DNA from 4 places in the Proteus hauseri genome. Region 2 is predicted to be linked to each of the others. Evidence: predicted binding sites of a transcription regulator. Region 2 holds the regulator's gene; each other region holds the start of a gene.

Region 1 (5,497 bases), 2.0 Mb from region 2:
GAAATAATTTTGGCATCGTTTAAACGTTTTTCAAAACGGCCTGGTGTTTCGTCTTCTGGTGCTATACGCAGTAAATCTAGTAATTGGTTGAATACCTTTTTATCATTATCTGTTGGTATAACAGGTACTGTTGTTAGCAGGTGTTTCAGGTTTAAGTAAGCATATAGAGTGTTGCCTGTATAGGAATTGCCATAATATAAACAATACTGGAAATAGCTATCATTAATATATTGAGGTTTATTGTAATCGCTACAGATCCAACAACAGGCATATTGTGGTTTTTCTAAATAATCATGTAAGGGTAATGTTTGTAATTTATGATAGGCACCCAATACAGATCGTCCCCGAGGATAACTTCCTCCAACACCAGCGACAAAAGCATCTAGACAGCGTTGAAATATTAATGTTGGATCGTTTTTTAAACTGTGCAATTTAGTGATGATATCTGCGTGATCATGAAAAGACGCAATATTATTTGGCTGCCAATTAAATTCGGATAAAGTGTTCTGTTCCTTTTCTGACAATGTACTGATGTCATAAGTAGATACAGCACGTTGAGCATCATATTGGCTGTTCTCATATTTATATAATTTCCGTAAAACCCGCATAATTTTTTGCACAGATAGAGACCTATTATAATTAGTGAGAGTGCGAATTGTTTTGTATCAATGTAACCCTATGTATTAAGTTAATTTAAATGCAAAAAAAAGCCAGTTCATTTTATAAACTGGCTTTTATCTTTTTATTACAATAAGGAGCTAATGCATTATTTAATGCTTAATTCAGCTTCTTCTTCCTGATTGAAAACGTCTTTATTGGTTTGCCCCATAATCTGGCTGGTAATTGTACCTGCAGTCATAGAGCCACTTACATTTAATGCAGTACGTCCCATATCAATTAATGGTTCAACCGAAATCAGTAGCGCAACTAAGGTGACAGGTAAACCCATTGCTGGTAATACGATAAGCGCTGCAAATGTAGCACCACCACCGACACCTGCAACACCTGCTGAACTGATAGTGACAATACCAACTAAAGTTGCAATCCATAGAGGATCAAATGGGTTAATACCTACTGTTGGTGCTACCATCACTGCTAACATCGCAGGATAAATACCCGCACAACCATTTTGACCAATAGTTGCCCCAAATGATGATGAGAAGCTGGCGATTGACTCAGGAATACCGATGCGTCGAGTTTGAGTTTCGATATTTAGCGGAATACTTGCTGCACTAGAGCGGCTAGTGAAAGCAAAGGCTAATAACGGACCCGCTTTTTTAAAGAACTTAATTGGGCTCAAACCCGTTAATCCAACGAGCAAGCCGTGAACAATAAACATAAGAGCAATGGCGACATAAGAGGCAACAACGAAGCTACCTAACTGGATAATGTCATGCATATTGGAGCTCGCAACAACCTTAGTCATCAGTGCCATTACACCATAAGGTGTTAATGCCATAACGATGCGAACTAGCTTCATTATCCATACTTGTAAGCAATCAATTGCAGCTAAAACTTTTTCGCCACGAGGTTGGTCATCTTTTAATAGTTTTATTGCAGCCATGCCTAAGAAAACAGCGAAAATAACAACACTAATAATTGATGTTGAGCTTGCGCCAGTTAAATCAGCAAATGGATTTTTAGGGATAAAAGATAAAATCAGCTGTGGTACTGTTAAATCAGAGACTTTGCCAATATAGTTTTGTTCAATGGCAATTAAGCGCTTAGCTTCTTGTTCACCTTGAATTAAGCCTTCAGCAGATAAACCGAATAAATTGGCAATAACAATACCAATTAATGCTGAGATTGCAGTAGTGAATAAGAGTGTACCTATAGTTAATCCACTAATTTTTCCTAGTGATGATGCTTGGTGTAAGCGCGACACAGCACTAAGAATAGAAGCAAAAACTAATGGCATAATGATCATTTGTAATAGTTGAACATAGCCATTACCCACGATATTGAACCAAAGAATAGATTCTTTAATGATAGGATCATGTGAGTCATAGAATGCGTGTAGTGCTAATCCAAATGCCACCCCGAAGACTAAGCCAACGATAACTTTCTTTGATAGGCTCCACTGACGTTGGCTTAATTTAGCCAAGATGAGTAATAGCACCACAAAGACAAGTACGTTAATGATTAACGGAAAATTCATCTTAACTCTCCAACGAGATTTCTATTTATTTATATGATTTCAGCGATTGTATGCGATATGAGTTCTTAGAATATAAGAAAGGATATAACGGCATCAATTCGCTATATGGTAACAGGATTGTTAATAACTTTTTATAATTAATTATTATTTTATATAGCCATTTGGTTATAAAGACAAGAAAACTGGGCATAAAAAGATGTAAGTAATTATAAATAGATAGATAAACGTAGGGTTTTGTCAGGGGATGTTAAAATAACGTGCGCTTGTCGTGGTATATCTGTAACCAGTTATTGACTTGTGAAGGCAGACTAATAGTGAAATGTGGCGGTAAAAAAAGAGCGCCCACAAGGATAAGCACAGAAATAAATCGCTCACCTTTTTTACTGTTTTTCTTTCCTAAAATAGGCAGTGCAAAACGTATTTTCAGCGGCCATAAAAAAGGAACACCTGCTGGAGTAAGCATATCGGCAATTAAATGACTTAAATAGCCAAGTAATAGTGCATGAAAAACATCTGCCGAAATATTCAAGCGAGGAGAAATCTGTATTTCCCATAAAATGGCTAAACCACAAAAGGCTAACAAGCTATGTGTAAAACCTCGGTGGCCACAAAGCTTTGAAAGTGGAATTGAAATAATACGCAATAATCGGCCAAGAATAGAACCAGGGTGATCTAAATCAGGTAATAGCGAGCCCAATAAGACAGCAGGGATCATGTGAAACCAATCACCATGAGCGAGAACGGGAGTAATTTCAAGTTTCTGAGCTAATACCAGTGTAGCAACAGAAAAAAGTAAGTGTCCTTCAGCTGTCATTCCATTTCTGTTCGTTTGCTGTTCATTTATACAGTGATTAAGTATAAAAGGTTTCGACAACAACTAACAGACATAAAAGATAAAAATTGTCTTAATTATTAAGCAATAACAGCAATATTTTATTTGATTGATTCAAAAGTGATCAAATTTAGGATAAAGAACTGAATGTAAAAAAATTGGCATAAAAAAATCAGAGATAAAAGGGAACGCTATCGCTAGAGATCCCTTTCTATATTTGAAAAGTTAGCCTAATAGATCAGCTTTAGTAAGGTCATTGAGTGATGCTATTTTCGCATCAGCTAAACCCCACCACTTTTCATTAAATTGCTGCTTTGCAGGAACAACGATAGAGCGCATTCTTGCTCCTTTACATGCAATCATACCATTACGTGAATCTTCTAATGACACACAGTGAATAGGATCAAGATTAAGTGCTTTAGCTGCATTTAGATAAACTTCAGGATGTGGTTTGCTATGTGGTAATGCATCAGCAGAGATAACAGCCGAAAAGTAATGGCGAATATTAAATAATTCAAGGACTCGTTCAAGCATAAAGTCAGGTGATGCTGACGCTAATGCAATTTTTAACCCTGATGATTTACAAAGAGATAATGCATGCTCAACGCCGGGCAAAAGTGGTTTTGTTTCTTCAATTAATTGAACAACACGAGAAACCATTTTTTGTTTTGCTTCTTGTTTTGAAACACCTTGCCATGGTGATGCTTTATACCATATATCAATAACTTCGTTTATTCTTAAGCCCACCATATCGGGCATGTGTTGTGCTAACGTTAAATCGACACCTAACTCAGCAAAGACCTCATGTTCAGCTTGCTGCCAAAATGGTTCAGAGTCGATTAATAAACCATCCATATCAAAAATAGCAGCTTCAATAGGGAATTTAAAAGACATGTTACTCTCCAAAATAAGGTCTATGTTGATGAAACGTGATTGTATCAATAGTTACTAGGAAAATCTTTTTAATCAGTTTCTTATTTATTTTTGAAAATAAATAGTAAGAATAGGTACTATTAATTTATTGCGTTATTAGCCGTTAATTAGACTACGATAAATAGATAAATATTGACCAATTCTACTAGTGAGGGTGTGATGAGTTATCAATATGCAGGGTTATATGCCATTTTAAAACGAGTTTTTGGTTGGCTTATTTTTATTCCTGCTTTTATTTCTACCGCGATATCTTTGATTGGATTAGCCGCGATGCCGCGTGCTACTGGTGAAGGTGTTAATGCGGTTATTAATGATTTTTTTCGTGTATTAGCAGAAATGGTGCAATTTAATACGCCATTTCTTAATTTTTTTTGGCATAACTCGCCAATTCCTGATACACAAATGGGTTTTAGCTCAGCGAATATCACTTTTTTTGTTATTTTTGCTTTAATGTTTGTTGGATTGGCATTCAGTGCTTCAGGGATCAGGATGTACCGACAAGTAAAGTATTTAAAAGAAAATATACAAGATCAACTTATTCTTGAGCGGGCGATGAAAAGTGGTGTAACCGCAGAGGAATTACAACAGAACATTAAACTGCCTCGGCATACGATATTTACACAAATTATGGTGCTTTATCTTTCACCTATTATTGTTATCGCGATAGGTTATTTTTTACTGAAATTCCTAGGTTGGTAACACGTTGTTGTTTTATTGCGGTAGAAAAATATCGTTTTTTGGGTTAGGAATGCCCATATTTTAATAACCAGATGGAAAAATAAACCTCGCATACGGTTAATTAGCGAGGTTATATTTTTTAAGGAAAATGCTTTTAAGCTAACAAATCATCAATGATTTTTCTGGCTTCAATATAATTTTCATTACCGCCAAATAGGTTACAACGATTGAGGAAGAAATAAAGCTGATAAATTGGCTGACGTAATAAAAATTTATCAGATAACGGCCAGATACTTTGATAACCATCGAAAATATTTCCAGGTACCTGAGTACAAAGAGGAAGCATTGCAATATCACATTCACGATCTCCCCAATAACAGGCAGGATCAAACACGGTGCCTTCAGATTGATCAATCGCAGCGCAGTTTTTGGGCCATAGATTTCCATGAAGTAACGACGGTTGTGGATTGTGATCAGCAAGGCGATGATTAACAACTTGAATAATTTCATCTATATCACCAAAAATCATGCCTTTTTCTGATGCCAGTTGTAATTGAAAGCCTATACGCTTTTCAGAATAAAAATGATTCCAACGTTTTTCCCAGCTATTAATTTGAGGTGTTGTATCTATTTGAGTATCAAAATCAAACCCATAACTGGGTTGATCTTCCCATTGGTGTAAACGAGCCAGTTGTTGACCAAAACAGTATGCACTATGAGCGGTAAAAGGTTGAACGGGTAGATATTCAAGCAGTAAGAAACTGGCATCTTTACTGTTACCTATGCCTAAAATGCGAGGAGTGCGGATGGTTTGGCTTTTTGCCAGCATTTCAAGTTGCTCTGCTTCATTTTTAAAATTAGGCAGAAATTCACGTAAGTTAGATTTAACAAAAACG
Region 2 (5,497 bases):
GCTGGCGCGATAAACAAACCGGTGAAATGAAAGAAAAAACCGAGTGGCACCGTGTGGTAATTTTCGGCAAGTTAGCTGAAATTGCAGGCGAATATCTGCGCAAAGGTTCACAAGTTTATATCGAAGGCCAATTACAAACTCGTAAATGGCAAGACCAAGGTGGTCAAGACAGATATAGCACTGAAGTTGTCGTTAATATCGGTGGCACCATGCAGATGTTAGGTAGCGGCGGTCGAGGACAAGACAACGCACCTTCACAAGGTGGTCAAGGCGGTTGGGGTCAACCACAACAGCCACAAGCATCACAACAATTTAGCGGTGGTGGCACACAATCTCGCCCTGCTCAACAACCTGCTGCCCCAGCACAAAGCAACGAACCCCCTATCGACTTCGATGATGATATTCCGTTCTGATAGATTTATCTAAGAACTGGTTCGTAAAGAATTAGCCCAGCTTATCGCTGGGTTTTTTATAATTAGCGAATTATATTTTTCTTATATAAAGCGCTTTACCTAATAAAGCAGCCTTATACTAGGTGTGTAAAGTAAGCACACACCATTCACATTTATAATCCAAACCAAATACAAAACTGCTTTTTTATCCAAATAAAACACCAATAAACAATGTGTAACAACAAAATAAACAAGCAAAGTTATTTTCATAAAACCCCACTTTACACAAAGGTTTACTCTTGAAAAATATGGTAGGATCTGGGCAATTAATAACGTCTGAGAGCATCTTATCCCCATGAATGAAGAGAAATTGCTCGCTCAGGCAGAAAAGATCTGCCAGAAACGAGGTGTTCGCCTGACTTCACAACGTCTGGCAGTATTGCGTCTGATCATGCAGCAACCTTCTGCTATCAGCGCCTACGATTTATTAGATTTACTACGCCAAGTTGAGCCACAAGCAAAACCGCCAACGGTTTACCGCGGGCTAGAATTTTTACTCGAGCAAGGATTTATCCATAAAATAGAATCCACCAATAGTTATGTGCTGTGTCATCATTTTGATGATATTGAGCACACTTCTGTGATGTTGATTTGTGATCGCTGTTTATCTGTTACTGAAAAAAACAGCCATAAAATCGAAGATGCGATAGCAATTTTAGCAAAGGATGGTGGTTTTCATTTACGCCATAGTGTGATTGAAATTCACGGCTTATGTTCACAATGCCATGAAGCACAAGAGTGTACACATCCTGAAGGTTGTCATCATGACCATAGTATTGATGAAAATCTTAAACATAGAAAAACGGGCGACTATAAGCCACGTTGATAGCGTTTAGAACAAACAAAAAATGCAGATGATTTAGTGAATAAACACATCATCTGCATTTTTATAAAATAAGTTGTTTTGACTTACTTTGGTACAAATTATAACCATTCACCGTTACGAATAACACCTACCGCTAAACCTTCAACAGTAAAGCTTTGTTCACGTAAATCGACAATAATGGGTGAAAACTCAGGGTTTTCTGCATGAAGCTCAATTTTATTACCGCTTTTCTTAAAGCGTTTTACCGTAACTTCATCTTCAATGCGGGCAACAATAACTTGTCCGTTATGTACATCTTGGGTTTTATGCACAGCAAGTAAGTCGCCATCCATAATACCAATATCTTTCATCGACATACCATTAACACGTAATAAGAAGTCTGCACTTGGCTTAAATAATGCAGGATCTACTTGATAATGGCTTTCGATATGTTCTTGCGCTAAAAGAGGTTCACCAGCAGCAACTCGCCCAATTAATGGCAAGCCATCTGGCTCTTCTTCTAGTAGCAAACGGATACCTCTAGATGCACCAGAGATAATTTCTATCACGCCTTTACGAGCAAGAGCTTTTAAGTGCTCCTCTGCCGCATTTGGTGAGCGAAACCCAAGTTGAGATGCTATTTCAGCCCGTGTTGGTGGCATACCCGTTTGCGAAATGTGATCACGAACCAAATCGTAAACCTGTTGCTGCCTTGCAGTTAATGCTTTCATTCCGCCCCCTGTTTGTTTATACAGTCAGACTGTGAGTATATACAGGTATATGCAGATTTGGAACCACAAATGAATATAAAACACTCATCTTTAGATTATTTTCAGGCTAAAACCGACTTTTTTACCTTTAAGAGAAAAAATGTCCCCAAAGAATAGTTCCCCAAGTAAATAATCCCAATATAATAGCAATAAGAACGGCGGCAGAGCCCATATCTTTGGCTCGTCCTGAAAGTTCATGATATTCAGGGCCAATGCGGTCTACAACGGCTTCTATTGCGCTATTAACCAGTTCTAAAATAACCACCAGCACGACGGAACCGATGAGTAAAATGCGCTCTAGCCCACTGACATCAATGAAAAATGTAAGGATAATTGCCACTAACATTACAACGGCTTCTTGTCTAAATGCAGCTTCATTAAGCCATGCCGCACGAATGCCCTTGTATGAATAACCACCCGCTTTTATGATCCGGGTAAAACCTTTATTTTGATTAGCCATAATAAACTCTATCGAAAACAAACTATTAATTTGCCACTTTTCTCTATTAATATTGTCACAGCACCACAGATCTCAGAAAGACTTTCTGTTATGCTTTCAAAGTATTGCTAATAAGAGGCTACAACTATTTATGTCAGCTTGGCGTAAAATATATTATAACACATTGAATTTACCACTAAAATTACTGGTAAAAAGCAAACGAGTCCCGACTAATCCTATCACAGAATTAGGGTTAGATACGTCGCGATCTTTCCTTTATGTTCTGCCTTATCATTCTAAGGCTGACTTACTTACATTACGACAGCAATGTTTGTCTTTAGGCCTGCCTGATCCACTGCAGCCAATAGACATTAGCGGAACCAAATTACCTGCCTACGTCTTTATTGATGATGGCCCAAGGCTCTTTCGCTATTATTCACCAGACCCGCGTAAAGACTCGGTAAAAACGTTTCATGCGTATCTCGATGCTCATCGCAATAATCCTCATCTTGATATAGAGATGTTGCCTGTTTCTGTGATGTTTGGTCGATCTCCTGGTCGAGAAGGTCATAATGGCGTTCCTCACCTAAGATTGCTTAATGGGATCCAGAAATTTATGGCGATCCTGTGGCTTGGACGAGATAGCTTTGTTCGTTTCTCGCCAACCGTCTCGATGCGAGATATGGCAAATGAACATGGCACTGATACCAGTATAGCGAGAAAACTTGCACGTGTTGCTCGTATTCACTTTTCTCGCCAACGCCTCGCTGCGGTTGGTCCTAAGCTGCCAGCGCGCCAAGATCTCTTCAAGAAATTATTGGCATCAAAAGCCATTGAAAAAGCAATTGAAGATGAATCAAAAGCGAAAAAAATCTCGTTGGATAAAGCTCGCAAAAATGCCACTGATATTATGGAAGAAATTGCAGCTAACTTCTCTTATGAAGCCGTGCGCATTAGTGACCGAGTATTAAGCTGGACATGGAATAAGCTCTATCAAGGTATTAACGTTTACAACGCTGAACGTGTTCGCCAATTGGCACAAGATGGACATGAAATTGTCTATGTACCTTGTCATCGTAGTCATATGGACTACTTGCTTCTTTCCTATGTCCTTTATCATCAAGGGTTAGTACCACCGCATATCGCAGCAGGAATTAACCTTAACTTCTGGCCAGCAGGCCCGATATTTCGCCGTTTAGGGGCATTCTTTATACGAAGAACCTTTAAAGGCAATAAGCTTTATTCCACCATTTTCCGTGAATATTTAGGTGAGCTATTCTCTCGTGGATACTCTATTGAATATTTTGTTGAAGGTGGACGTTCACGAACAGGCCGATTGTTAGATCCTAAAACAGGAACTCTTTCAATGACTGTTCAAGCCATGTTACGCGGTGAAACTCGTCCTATTTCTGTAGTGCCTATTTATATTGGTTATGAACACGTTATGGAAGTGGCTACTTATGCCAAAGAATTACGTGGTGCAACTAAAGAGAAAGAAGGCTTTATGCAGATGATCAAAGGGTTACGTAAATTGCGTAATCTGGGTCAAGGCTATGTTAACTTTGGTGAACCTATCTCTGTAGCACAATATCTTAATCAAATTGTGCCACAATGGCGTGACGATATTGATCCTATCGAGCCACAACGCCCAAGCTGGTTAAACCCGGCGGTAAGCTCGTTGGCTGATAACATTATGGTGAATATTAATAACGCGGCATCGATTAATGCGATTAACCTCGTTTCAACAGCACTACTCGCATCGCGTCAGCGTGCGCTCACCAGAGAACAGCTGTTAGAGCAAATCGATAGTTATCTTCAACTGTTGCGCAATGTTCCATATTCGAGCGATATGATTGTTTCTGATAAAAATGCTGAAGCATTATTAGAACATGCACTGCAAACAGATAAATTCCAAGTCGAAAAAGACAGTCTTGGCGATATCGTGGTACTTCCTCGTGAAAGTGCGGTATTAATGACCTATTATCGCAATAATACGATTCACTTGGTGATAACTCCGTCATTGATCGCCAGTATTATTCTGCACCACGAACGTATCCATCGTGATGATTTAATGAAACAGGTTGAGTTAATTTTTCCTCTTATCAAATCGGAGCTATTTATCCGTTATGAAAAGGAAGAACTTCCTGAAGTCATTAATACTCTGATTGCGGAACTGTGTCGCCAGCGTCTTATTAGTTGTGATAATGATGGCTTACTACGTATCAATCCAGCACGTATTCGCCCATTACAACTTTTAGCTGCTAGTGTGAGAGAAACCTTACAACGCTATGGCATTACCCTCTCTTTACTGAATTTCGCACCAGAAATCAGTCGTTCTTTACTCGAAAAAGAGAGTCGTATCTTGGCTCAGCGTCTTTCCGTGTTGCATGGTATTAATGCACCTGAATTCTTTGATAAGGCAGTATTCTCAACATTAGTCTCGACGCTACGCGAAGAAGGCTATCTCAACGATAATGAAGATATCCTAAAAGCAGATGCTTCCGCGCTTTATCAAGTGATTGCGAAATTGATGTCACCTGAAATTCGTTTAACCATTGAAAGCGTAGGCATTGCTGAAGATAACAATACAGCAATTCCTGAAGATAAAGAGACGACCAAGCAAGCTGATAAATAATTGCTTATATAGATTGAGTTTGGCAACAATATTAATCTAATAAAAAGTAAAAGGGATAAGCCGTGGCTTATCCCTTTTTATTTTATAAATCACTAATAGTTAGCAGTAAACTCAACTTAAAAATAACTAAATACAATACCCGCAAATAAAACAAAGCCAACATAGTTATTATTCATAAAGGCTTGAAAACACGGGGCGCGTTCACGCTCTGCAATAAGTTTTTGTTGATAAATAAACAGCGCTGTAACCAATAAAAGAGACCAATAATAGATACCTTTTAGGTTTAAAATAATACCGATAGCCACTAATAGCGCTAACATTATTAATTGTAAAATACCAATAATAATTTTGTCGTAACGACCGAATAAAATCGCAGTAGATTTCACGCCAATTTTC
Region 3 (5,497 bases), 1.8 Mb from region 2:
AACAAAAGATATCTATCCTGCAAGTAAGCTGTCATTAAAGGCATTGCCAGGGAATATTTTGCTATTACCAAACAAAATTGCCTTATCGACATATTGCTTAGATTTTATAATAGCGACGCTCGATTCTATCACAACGTGCTCAGAAAACTATCCTTAATCAAAGCTTGTGACAGATTGATAAAAAAGCGTATCTGAAGCAAATTAGTTTATAAAACAACCGAAAAATTTCGGTTCAGTGGCAGTATTTTTGTAAAATTGTTGATATGCTTATATATAGTTACGTTGTCACTGGAATTTGTATGAAATATCAACAATTAGAGAACCTAGAATGTGGCTGGAAGTGGGCTTACTTGGTAAAAAAACACCATGAAGGTGAATTAATTACCTGCCATATAGAGAAAAGTGCAGCTCAGGATGCTGTAGAACAGCTTCTGCTTATTGAATCTCAACCAATAAAAGTATTGGAATGGATTAATTTGCATATGAATCCTGAATTATCAAACCGCATGAAACAAACGATTCGAGCACGAAGAAAACGTTATTTTAATGCAGAGCATCAGCATACTCGTAAGAAATCTATCGACCTGACCTTTAAAGTTTGGCAGCGACTTTCAGCATTATCTCAGCGACGAGGGATCACCTTATCAGAAACAATAGTTCAGTTAATTGAGGATGCTGAACGAAAAGAGCAATACGCATTAAAAGTTCATAGCTTAAAAGATGGGCTAATTGAATTATTAGGAAAAGATAAAACAGAAAAATAATAAATCAACTTAGCGCGGTGTTGAATAACTTTTAGCAAAAGAGACTAATAATTTTGTCTACTTGTTGTTATTTACTGTCGTTTCCTATTGCCAAAATATTTGTCCATGTTGTTCCTATACTATTCTCTGCCTTGTAATTTTCAATCTGTTATATGTGTGCTTTATATATGTATTTTATACAAATTAATCATAAAAAAAACCCTGCCAATTTGACAGGGTTTTTGAATTCTCAGCAGTAGATAAATCTACTATCAGAATTAGTTACCAGGTTGAACAACAACTTCAGTTGTACCTTGGATTTCGATTTCTACACGACGGTCTGGCGCTAAGCAGTCGATCAGTTTTGCACGAACTTTAACGTTGTCACAGGTATTACCTGTAACTGGGTTTTCTTTACCACGACCTTCTGCAGAGATGCTGTTTGCAGGGATACCTTTAGATACCAGGTAATCTACTACAGATTGAGCACGTTTTTCTGACAGAGGCAGGTTGTAGTTTTGAGAACCGATACGGTCAGTGTAACCGATAACAACTACACGACCTTGAGTTGGGTCGATGTTAGCCAGTTCGCTGTACAGACCATTCAGAGCTTCTTGACCTTCAGCTTTCAGTGAAGATTTGTTGAAGTTAAACAGAACGTCTGAACGCAGAGTAAAGGTTTTGTTTTCTACAACTGGAGCTGGAGCTACAACTGGTGCTGGAGCTACAACTGGAGCTGGAGTTTCTTGGTTGAAACGGTAAGAAACACCAACACTCAGCATGCCATTGTCTGGGCGAGTATTCAGTGTGTCTTTATCACCGATGTTGTTGATCCATTGGTATTCGATACGAGTAGCGATGTTTGGAGTGATCGCATATTCAGTACCTAAAGCAACTAATGGAGAAACACCAGTGTCGTTTTCAGAGAAACGTTTTTGGTTCAGTGAAGTAGCGCCAACTGTTGCAGTTGAATCTGCACGCCATACCATACCACCTAAACGAGTATAGACGTCTAAGTCTTCCATTACTGGATAGCTTAATTTAGTTGTTAACTGGATACCTTGTGCTTTGAAAGCACCGTTATCGTATGAACCTTTATAAGTCATACGACCTAACCAGTCATAACCCAGTTCAAAACCTAAGTATTGGTTGTATTGATAACCAGCAAATGCACCGGCACCTAATTGATCACGGTGAGTATTACCGTTACCAATAGAAGTATCACCGAAATGATTACTTGTACTTTGGTATTGTGACCAACCTAATTTACCACCAGTATACCAGGTGTTGTCTTTTGGAGCTGCTTGCGCTGCAGTTGCGAAAGCTGCCACTGCCACTGCTAATGCGATAGCTGTCTTTTTCATTTTACGCCTCGTTATCATCCAAGTTAGGCATTTGGCTTTAAGCCTTATTATTTGCCCTTGGTTAAATTATTGTTAGGAATTCTATGCTTTCATCAAATGATGATCCCAAAAATTGGGATTTAAAGCATAACCTTAACGATATAAAGTCTACAATGAACTTAAAAAGTTACAAGTATCCCTTTAATATTCGACTTAAAATTTTAAAAAAATCCGTCGATTGCTACAATAGGGAACATTCTGTGTTTTTGTTAAATTTATTGTAACTTCATGATTTAGGTTATAAATCCTTATTCCTTATCTTAAATGATATCTAGGCATTTTGAGTATTAGGAAAACTCTTAAATTTCACTAATGGTAGTGTAATGAATGAATTTTTACGGAATTCAAATGTCGTTTAAAAGTATTTGTACTTTCTATTTGGATATTATTCTTATTTTGCTGACGCATAATAAGACCCAAACTTTTGCCTTGGCTGGCAGCAGATTCTAAAGCTTTCATTTCATCTGACGATATTTCTGGTAACCACGCTAAAACAACACTGTAATTTCCGCTCATCAATGCTTTCTTCATTAAATCTACAGTTGTGATGGCATGAACATGATTCAGTTGTATGATTTTGTTTAAAGGCAAACCTGCTTGTTGTAGCCAATGACGGTTTAGTTTTTGTTGTGGATTAACCCAAAGTAACCAACGTGATTCATGGCTATACTGCTTAAGCAGTGGTAATAAAATATGGTTGATAACCAGTGGGTTTTGATAAAGTAATTCGCTTACCATGCCATGCTTATCATTTGGTACAGAAGCTATAGCACTAGATGCTATAGATAGAGGCAATACCTCATTTGAGATCTCTTGGAGAATGGTATGTTGTCTTGTCGGAGATGATGTTGAGATTTTCATATTTACCTCATTCATTATGTACTGTATGAATATACAGTATATCTAAATTTCGCTTAAATCAAGAGCAATTTTTTGAAAGTTGATCTCAATTTTTATCTAAATCCATAATTTGGGGAGGATAGCTATTGGCAGAAAAAGAGAAATTATTTATTGTTTTATATATCCAAGTAGTATTCATGTTTTTGAATTCAAAGATAAAAAATGTAATGCCAATTATGGAGTTTTAATGCTGTTTTTATCTGAGCAAAGGAAGGCTCGTGTGTTATCGCGTATTGCGAAATATGGAGCGTTAACCACTAAATCGCAATTTGGTGGTTCTAGTTTGATGGTTGATGAAATTATATTAGCTATAAATTCAGATGGTGAATTTTACCTAAAAGGAAGTGGATTTTTAGAGACGCTATATAAAGCAACTAAAATGAATGCTTATGTCTATTTAAAAAAAGGAGGGCCAATAACGTTACGTTACTACCGTATCACCGATGTGATATGGAAAGATCAAAAAAAATTAGAACAGTATATTGATTTATCATATCACTATAGTGTTCAGGAATATTTAGGGCAGCGAAAACAGCCTAGTAGAATAAAAGATCTTCCTAATCTTGGGGTTATGTTAGAGAAAAAGTTAAATCAAATTGGAATTAATAAAGTAGAAGAATTACGACATCTAGGTGCTAAAGCGAGTTATTTAAAATTAATACAGTTGTATAACTATAAAAATAGTGAGTTATTGCTTTCTTTAGCTGGGGCAATTGTTGGGTGCCATCGTTCAGTATTACCTGATCAATTAAAAATGGAATTACTGAATTGGCATGATGAATTATCATTTTTATGATGATGAAATTTAATAGCCGTACTATTCGATAACCGTGTTGAGTAAATATTAAATGTTATTTTCTCTAATGTTCTTGTGGGAATTAGAGAAAATAACTATCTATTTTTAAGGTTTAACTTTGCACCGTTTCATTGTGTTCTTTTTTACCTAATTCACTTGACTCAATGAATTGGATACAACTGACTATTTGTGGAAGTAAATCAAGTAATAGTCGAATTTGAGTGAGAACTAATTGAGCACGGCTATCCTCTGTATTAGAAAGTGCATTCACGCGCTCGAGTAGTTGATGATGAGTTTGTTTAAAAGCATCGTCTTGATATTCTTTTCTGCGTAGCGCGCTATCAATATAGCAAACTGTATCGTTTAACAATGTCAGCACTGCTTCGTCTGTTATTTTATTGCGATGAACACCTAACGCTGAAATGTAACTTAATAAAGTATGGTTTAAACAAAGTAACTGAAAAGCCTCTTCTTGAGAGGTCTGATAACTTTTCGGTTCCGATGCCATATTAGAAATTAATGATGCCAGTTCGCCATCACTGCTGTGTGCATTACGGCGAGCAATACGATAATTCACGCTATTGTCTTTACCTTGATAATATTGAATAAGAATAGCATCAAGATAGTAACAATTATGTGTCATAGTTTTATTAATGACTAAAGGGAGTTGACGAAATTTCCAATCAGGCCAAATATAACTCACTGCAAACCATGCAATAGCACAACCTATTACAGTATCAACTATACGAGGTAAGGCAACATCATAGCCTTCACCTAATAAATTAAAGCTTAATAACACTAATAAGGTAATAAAAAGTGTGGCATGGGCATATTGTATTGTTCGAAAAGCAAAGAAGAGAGTGCCTGTTACCACAATCAACACAAGTTGCCCTTCGATAGAAGGTACAAAATAAAGGATTGGAAAGCCGATTAAAATACCAATAATAGTGCCACTTACACGCAGAGTGAGTCGTCGGCGTGTCGCATTATAGTTAGGTTGACAGACAAAAAGACTGGTTAATAAAATCCAATATCCTCGATCTAAATTAAAAAATTGAATAATGGCATAACCAATACATAAAACGAGAGACATCCTTACGGCATGTCTAAATAATGCTGATTTAGGGGTAAGATGCCCTTTTATTCGTAATGCAATATCTCTCCACCCGGTTAAGCCTTCATCAGATAACTGTGTCTCTTCTTTTTGGTCATGAGATATTTGATATTGTTCTGTGCTGATGCTTCGTAATAATGCATCAATCCCTTGGAGATTTTGCAGTAAATTATATAAAGGTCCAATTAAGTTTGGTTCTGTGGTGGTCTTTTTTAATAGATTAAGAGAGTTTTCTAAATAATTAATCGCACGTTCAAAGTGTGGGTTATGCTGATATTTCTTATGCCATAGAATAGATTGAGCGACTTGTTCACAAGCTCTAGCCTGCATAGAAAGTAGACGCTGAAAGCGGAATAGCACATCACTATGACGTAATTCATTGCTTAATAGCTGATATTGAATATGAGATGAACTCGCTCTTTCATGAATATCCTGAGCAACAAAGTAATAATGAAGAGTAAAACGACTACTACGTTGACCACGGTCACCTTTTAAACGACTTAATAGTGTCAATTTTGTTTGGCTCATCGCCTCAATTAAC
Region 4 (5,497 bases), 1.7 Mb from region 2:
TATATGAGCATCACGGCTAAGATGATCCATGATAAACGCTTGAAGTAAAACGGCCAGTAACCATGCTTGAGCAATAATTAATAAACCACTTACTACACCTAAAAACATTGATAGCCGTAGCCATCGGCGGGCTGGAGCACTTTGCTGTTTCAGCCATCGAACCAATTCATTTTGTTTAGTTTTATCCATAAGAAAAGATTCAAATCTGCAGGTGAGATACAAAGTATCAGAAAGGCCATAAGTAAAAGTTCTTACTATTGGCAACCAGCGTAGTATGTTACATGTTAAAAGGCGCTACTGAAATAGCGCCTTGAAAGGAAGTGATGATTTTAATTGTCTTTTAGTGCGTCTAAGTAACGTTCTGCATCTAAAGCAGCCATACAACCAGTACCGGCAGAGGTAATTGCTTGGCGATAAATATGATCCATAACATCGCCAGCAGCAAAAACACCTTCAATAGAGGTTTGTGTTGCGTTACCTTGTGTACCAGATTGTACTTTGATGTAACCATTATCAAGCTCAAGTTGACCATCAAAAATAGCGGTGTTTGGGCTATGGCCAATAGCAATAAAGACACCCATAACATCTAATACTTCTGTATTGTCACTTTTGGTATCTTTTAAGCGAACTTGAGTAACGCCCATCTCGTCGCCAAGAACTTCATCAAGTGTACGATCAGTATGTAAAATGATATTGCCGTTATTCACTTTATCCATTAAGCGATTAATTAAGATTTTTTCAGAACGGAAAGAATCACGACGGTGAATAAGATGTACTTCAGCTGCAATATTGGCTAAATAGAGCGCTTCTTCTACGGCAGTATTACCACCACCAACAACTGCGACTTTTTGGTTACGGTAGAAAAAACCATCGCAAGTTGCACAAGCAGAAACACCTCGGCCTTTAAAGGATTCTTCTGAAGGTAAGCCGATATAACGAGCAGATGCACCTGTTGCGATGATTAAAGCATCACAAGTATATTCTTGTTCATCACCAAATAGGCGGAAAGGGCGGTTTTTCAGATCGACTTTATTAATATGGTCAGAGATAATCTCTGTCTGGAATTTTTCTGCGTGTTGAAGCATACGATCCATTAAACCGGGTCCGGTTAACCCTTCTGGGTCGCCAGGCCAGTTTTCAACTTCTGTTGTTGTTGTAAGCTGTCCCCCTTTTTCAACACCAGTAATCAGCACTGGTTCCAAATTTGCTCTTGCGGCATAAACAGCGGCTGTATAGCCAGCAGGACCTGAACCTAAAATAATAAGCTTGCTATGTTTGATGGTGCTCATGAATACCTCATCTCTGATTATGCTTGATGCGAAGTGAGCGATTGTAGGAGAAATAAGAGGTTAAAAAAAGCGATGGAGCGGAAATAGGCATAATATTTTAGCTATTTTAGCAATAGTCACTAGCTATGTAGTTATTAATTATAGAGTTATATTGCGTTGACATCATCGAATTAACCTGACACTTTTTGCTTTACAATTGATGCTTATCTTGCATATATAGAGAATAACATAGCGCCTTGTTCTGATTTTTACTCATTTACTTTGACAATCCGCTATACATTTGCGAAAACATGATTGTAAAAGACAATTATCCTCAAGCGTTATATGCATCATTTTATAGACAGACAGGGTATGAGATAGTTATTTTACAAAATTAGCTAATAAGTATTTAGATAAAACATTTATTTTATCTGGCATTAAAAGAAAATAGATTGGTAGTTTGCTCTGACCGTTTGATACCGAAGTTTCAACACTGATTCTGATGGTGTACAGGTATGGGTATAGGAAAATAAAGTAAGAGAAAAAGAGAAAGAGAGTATAGAGATGATTGATAATAAAAAACGTCCGGGTAAAGATCTTGATAGAATAGACCGGAATATTCTAAATGAGCTCCAAAAAGATGGCCGCATTTCAAACGTTGAGTTATCTAAACGTGTAGGTTTATCACCAACACCATGTTTAGAGCGCGTACGTCGCTTAGAACGCCAAGGATTTATTTCTGGTTATACTGCACTGTTGAATCCTCATTACCTTGATGCATCATTACTGGTATTTGTGGAAATTACATTAAACCGTGGTGCTCCAGATGTTTTTGAACAATTCAATATGGCTGTTCAAAAATTAGAAGAAATCCAAGAGTGTCATTTAGTCTCTGGTGATTTTGACTATCTGTTGAAAACTCGTGTGCCTGATATGTCCGCTTATCGTAAATTACTGGGTGAAACCCTGTTACGTCTTCCAGGTGTCAATGACACTCGTACCTATGTGGTTATGGAAGAAGTTAAACAGAGTAACCGCCTAGTTATTAAAACTCGCTAAGCCAACTAATAGGTTGGTGCAAAATAGGAAAATTTTAGGTACACTCCTGTTTATGCATACAGTTTCAACGCTGGGATATCTCAGCGTTGTTCCGTTTTAACTTTTAACCCTAAGCTAAACCTGGAGAGCCCTCTTTGAGCCAGGAATATACAGAAGATAAAAATATTCGTTTGACCAAGATAAGCAACCGTCGTCGTGTTTGGGAAGCTATTCTCATATTGATTGGCCTCGGTGCTATCTTTTTAATGGTATCGCTATTTAGCTTTAATCCCTCTGATCCGAGTTGGTCACAAACTACTTGGAATGAGCCTATTCAAAATTTAGGCGGCAATATCGGGGCATGGTTAGCTGATATACTATTTTCTGCTTTCGGCTTACTTGCCTATGCTATCCCAGTTGTTGTGGTATTGGGTTGTTGGAACTCTTTACGTTATCAACAAAATCGCGAATATACTGATTTCTTCTCGCTTTCATTAAGAACAATTGGCGCTTTAGCGTTGATATTGACATCTTGTGCATTAGCAGATCTTAATTTTGATGATATCTATAATTTTAGCTCAGGCGGGGTTATTGGTAGCTTATTTAGCAAAGCTTTATTACCGTGGTTCAATCTATTAGGTGCAACGCTTGCATTGCTGTCTGTTTGGGCTATTGGTTTTACTTTATTCACCGGATGGTCATGGTTGACCATTACTGAAAAAATTGGTGCAGTTATTTTAGGTGGTCTTGGCTTTATTACTAACCGAGGTCAACATGAAGCAGAATATGATGAAGATGAAGCACAAGAGCAAACTGATGACTTTATCGAAGATACCGAAAAAAATAACGAACAACAAATAACTGCGGCTGAAGATAGCGACGATATTCTATTTTCTGCACCATCGGCACTTGAACTAGCTCGTCAAAAAGATCTTGATTCTTTACAACAAGAGACAGAAAAAAATCTCAATTTACCTTCTTTCTCAGCCACAAACGAACGTGCTGAATTGGCAGCAGAACCTGAAATTGAATCTAGTTTAAATGTTGCAACAGCCTCAAATACAGCTAAAGTTGAAACACCTGTTTATGCTCAACAAACTACAGAACAATTAAATGACGAGCCTGAGCATTATCGTTTTGATATTCCCGAAGCATTTTTGAAAACAGAAACACCGTTAGAAGCAGCGGATACAGTAACTTCAGTAGTACAAGAAGTTGTACCTTCATTTTCACCATTTACTGAAGATAGAACGACAATATCGACTCAACAACCAGCAGAAAACGCATTTAGTGTGGGTAGAGCAGAGCCGACTTTTACATTATCGTCTGAAAATGAGGGGGCTTCTTTTGCTCAAACGGCATCGGCGACAGCAGGTGTGGCAACGAGTGCAGTTGTTGCTCATGCAGCACAAGTAAAACAAGGCTTAGGGCCAGAACTCCCTAGACCCAATCCCGTCCGTTTACCTACCCGCCGTGAATTATATGGCATTCATATTCCTTCTCAGCGAGAAGCTGAACTACGTCGTCGAGAAGAGGCTATTCAGCCAGGATCTGAAAATGAGCTTGAAGATATTCAAGAACAAGCTAATTTTGAGCAAGAACTGCGTCAGCAATTTCTTGAACAACAACGTGAACGTTATGGTGAAGATGATTCACAACGACATAACGAATCAGATGCACTGAAGCCTGACTATCAGCAAAATAATCACAATGATTTTGAGCCAACCATTACAGAAAATACTTTTTCGTCAATCGATGATAACGAGGTTGATGAAGAAGAACAGCAACTTGCGGCGCAGTTTAAACAACAGTTGCAAGCGCGTTATGGTGATGATGCTCCATTTGAAGACGATGATGAAATCTTGCCCCAAATATCAACAATAGGGGCAGCAGTTGCATCAACCACACAACCCGTTGTAGCAGGCTATCAGCCACATATTCAACATTCTTTTGCATCACAATCGACGCCTAAAGCGCCAGAGACAAATGAGATAGCAAAAAAAATGAATTACCCAACCAGTAATGCATTTTTGCAAATATCACCCCGTGATGACGAAGAAGAAGAGTACAGCCCGACTATTGAGCTAAAAGAAAATCTTTCAGCATTAGAGGCGTTTTCACCTATTGATGATCTTTTAGATGAAGAACCCGCCGAGCCTGTATTTATTCCAATTATTACTGAGGCAGTTAAACAAAATATTGCACCGCAAGCAGATATTGAACCTCAATCTAATATGGTTCAACATTTTGCACAGCAACAGCAACAGCAACAGCAACAGCAACAGCAACAGCAACAGCAACAATCTCTTATTCATCCATTACTGATGCGTAATGATCAGCCATTGCCAAAATCAACAACACCAATGCCATCATTGGATTTGCTGACAACACCACCAATAGAAGAAGAGCCTGTTGATATGTTTGAATTAGAACGTATCGCAAGCCTTATTGAAGCACGACTTAACGATTATCGCGTTAAAGCCAAAGTTGTTGGTATTTCTCCAGGACCTGTTATTACTCGCTTTGAACTTGAATTAGCACCGGGTGTAAAAGCAGCTCGTATCTCGAATCTTTCTCGTGATTTAGCGCGTTCTCTGTCTGCTGTTGCAGTTCGTATTGTTGAAGTTATTCCCGGAAAACCTTATGTCGGGTTAGAATTACCTAACAAAAAACGCCAAACGGTTTATATGCGTGAGTTGTTAGATAGCGATAAATTCCGTGACACGGGATCGCCATTAACGGTTGTATTAGGTAAAGATATTGGTGGGCAGCCTGTTGTTGCTAATCTAGCTAAAATGCCTCATTTACTTGTAGCGGGTACAACAGGCTCAGGTAAATCAGTGGGTGTGAATGCAATGATTATCAGCATTCTTTATAAAGCGAAACCAGAAGATGTTCGTTTTATAATGATTGACCCGAAAATGCTTGAGCTTTCTGTGTATGAAGGTATTCCACACCTTTTAACGGAAGTTGTTACTGATATGAAAGATGCAGCGAGCGCGCTACGCTGGAGTGTGGCCGAAATGGAGCGTCGTTATAAAATGATGTCCGCGCTTGGTGTGCGTAACCTTGCGGGTTATAACGAGAAAATCAAAGAAGCTGAAGCAATGGGACGGCCAATTCCTGATCCGTTCTGGAAACCAACAGATAGTATGTCTCCGACTATGCCAATGCTTGAGAAAGAACCATAC

The links. Region 2 encodes LexA, which represses DNA repair genes until DNA is damaged. Its sites were predicted from a motif close to TNCTGTATGTACATACAGNA; they were not measured.
Region 1: a site for LexA is predicted at 2,989-3,008, ahead of PH4a_RS14120 (metal-dependent hydrolase). Genes of this name have one in related genera too.
Region 3: a site for LexA is predicted at 3,027-3,046, ahead of sulA (SOS-induced cell division inhibitor SulA). Genes of this name have one in related genera too.
Region 4: a site for LexA is predicted at 2,372-2,391, ahead of PH4a_RS12975 (DNA translocase FtsK 4TM domain-containing protein). Genes of this name have one in related genera too.

What each region holds. Positions count from the first base shown of each region.
Region 1 is NZ_CP026364.1:3,101,393-3,106,889, forward strand. Features, by position in the region: gene PH4a_RS14110 (hypothetical protein) at 1-620, opposite strand, end outside; gene PH4a_RS14115 (L-cystine transporter) at 767-2,158, opposite strand; gene PH4a_RS14120 (metal-dependent hydrolase) at 2,406-2,972, opposite strand; gene hxpB (hexitol phosphatase HxpB) at 3,216-3,884, opposite strand; gene PH4a_RS14130 (YniB family protein) at 4,083-4,622, shown strand; gene PH4a_RS14135 (fructosamine kinase family protein) at 4,756-5,497, opposite strand, start outside.
Region 2 is NZ_CP026364.1:1,150,428-1,155,924, forward strand. Features, by position in the region: gene PH4a_RS05265 (single-stranded DNA-binding protein) at 1-413, shown strand, start outside; gene zur (zinc uptake transcriptional repressor Zur) at 748-1,278, shown strand; gene lexA (transcriptional repressor LexA) at 1,377-1,988, opposite strand; gene PH4a_RS05280 (diacylglycerol kinase) at 2,116-2,487, opposite strand; gene plsB (glycerol-3-phosphate 1-O-acyltransferase PlsB) at 2,618-5,101, shown strand; gene ubiA (4-hydroxybenzoate octaprenyltransferase) at 5,218-5,497, opposite strand, start outside.
Region 3 is NZ_CP026364.1:2,924,368-2,929,864, forward strand. Features, by position in the region: gene matP (macrodomain Ter protein MatP) at 300-764, shown strand; gene ompA (porin OmpA) at 1,022-2,107, opposite strand; gene sulA (SOS-induced cell division inhibitor SulA) at 2,456-3,007, opposite strand; gene PH4a_RS13255 (TfoX/Sxy family DNA transformation protein) at 3,234-3,842, shown strand; gene yccS (YccS family putative transporter) at 3,955-5,497, opposite strand, start outside.
Region 4 is NZ_CP026364.1:2,846,976-2,852,472, forward strand. Features, by position in the region: gene cydD (heme ABC transporter permease/ATP-binding protein CydD) at 1-189, opposite strand, end outside; gene trxB (thioredoxin-disulfide reductase) at 330-1,289, opposite strand; gene lrp (leucine-responsive transcriptional regulator Lrp) at 1,833-2,327, shown strand; gene PH4a_RS12975 (DNA translocase FtsK 4TM domain-containing protein) at 2,462-5,497, shown strand, end outside.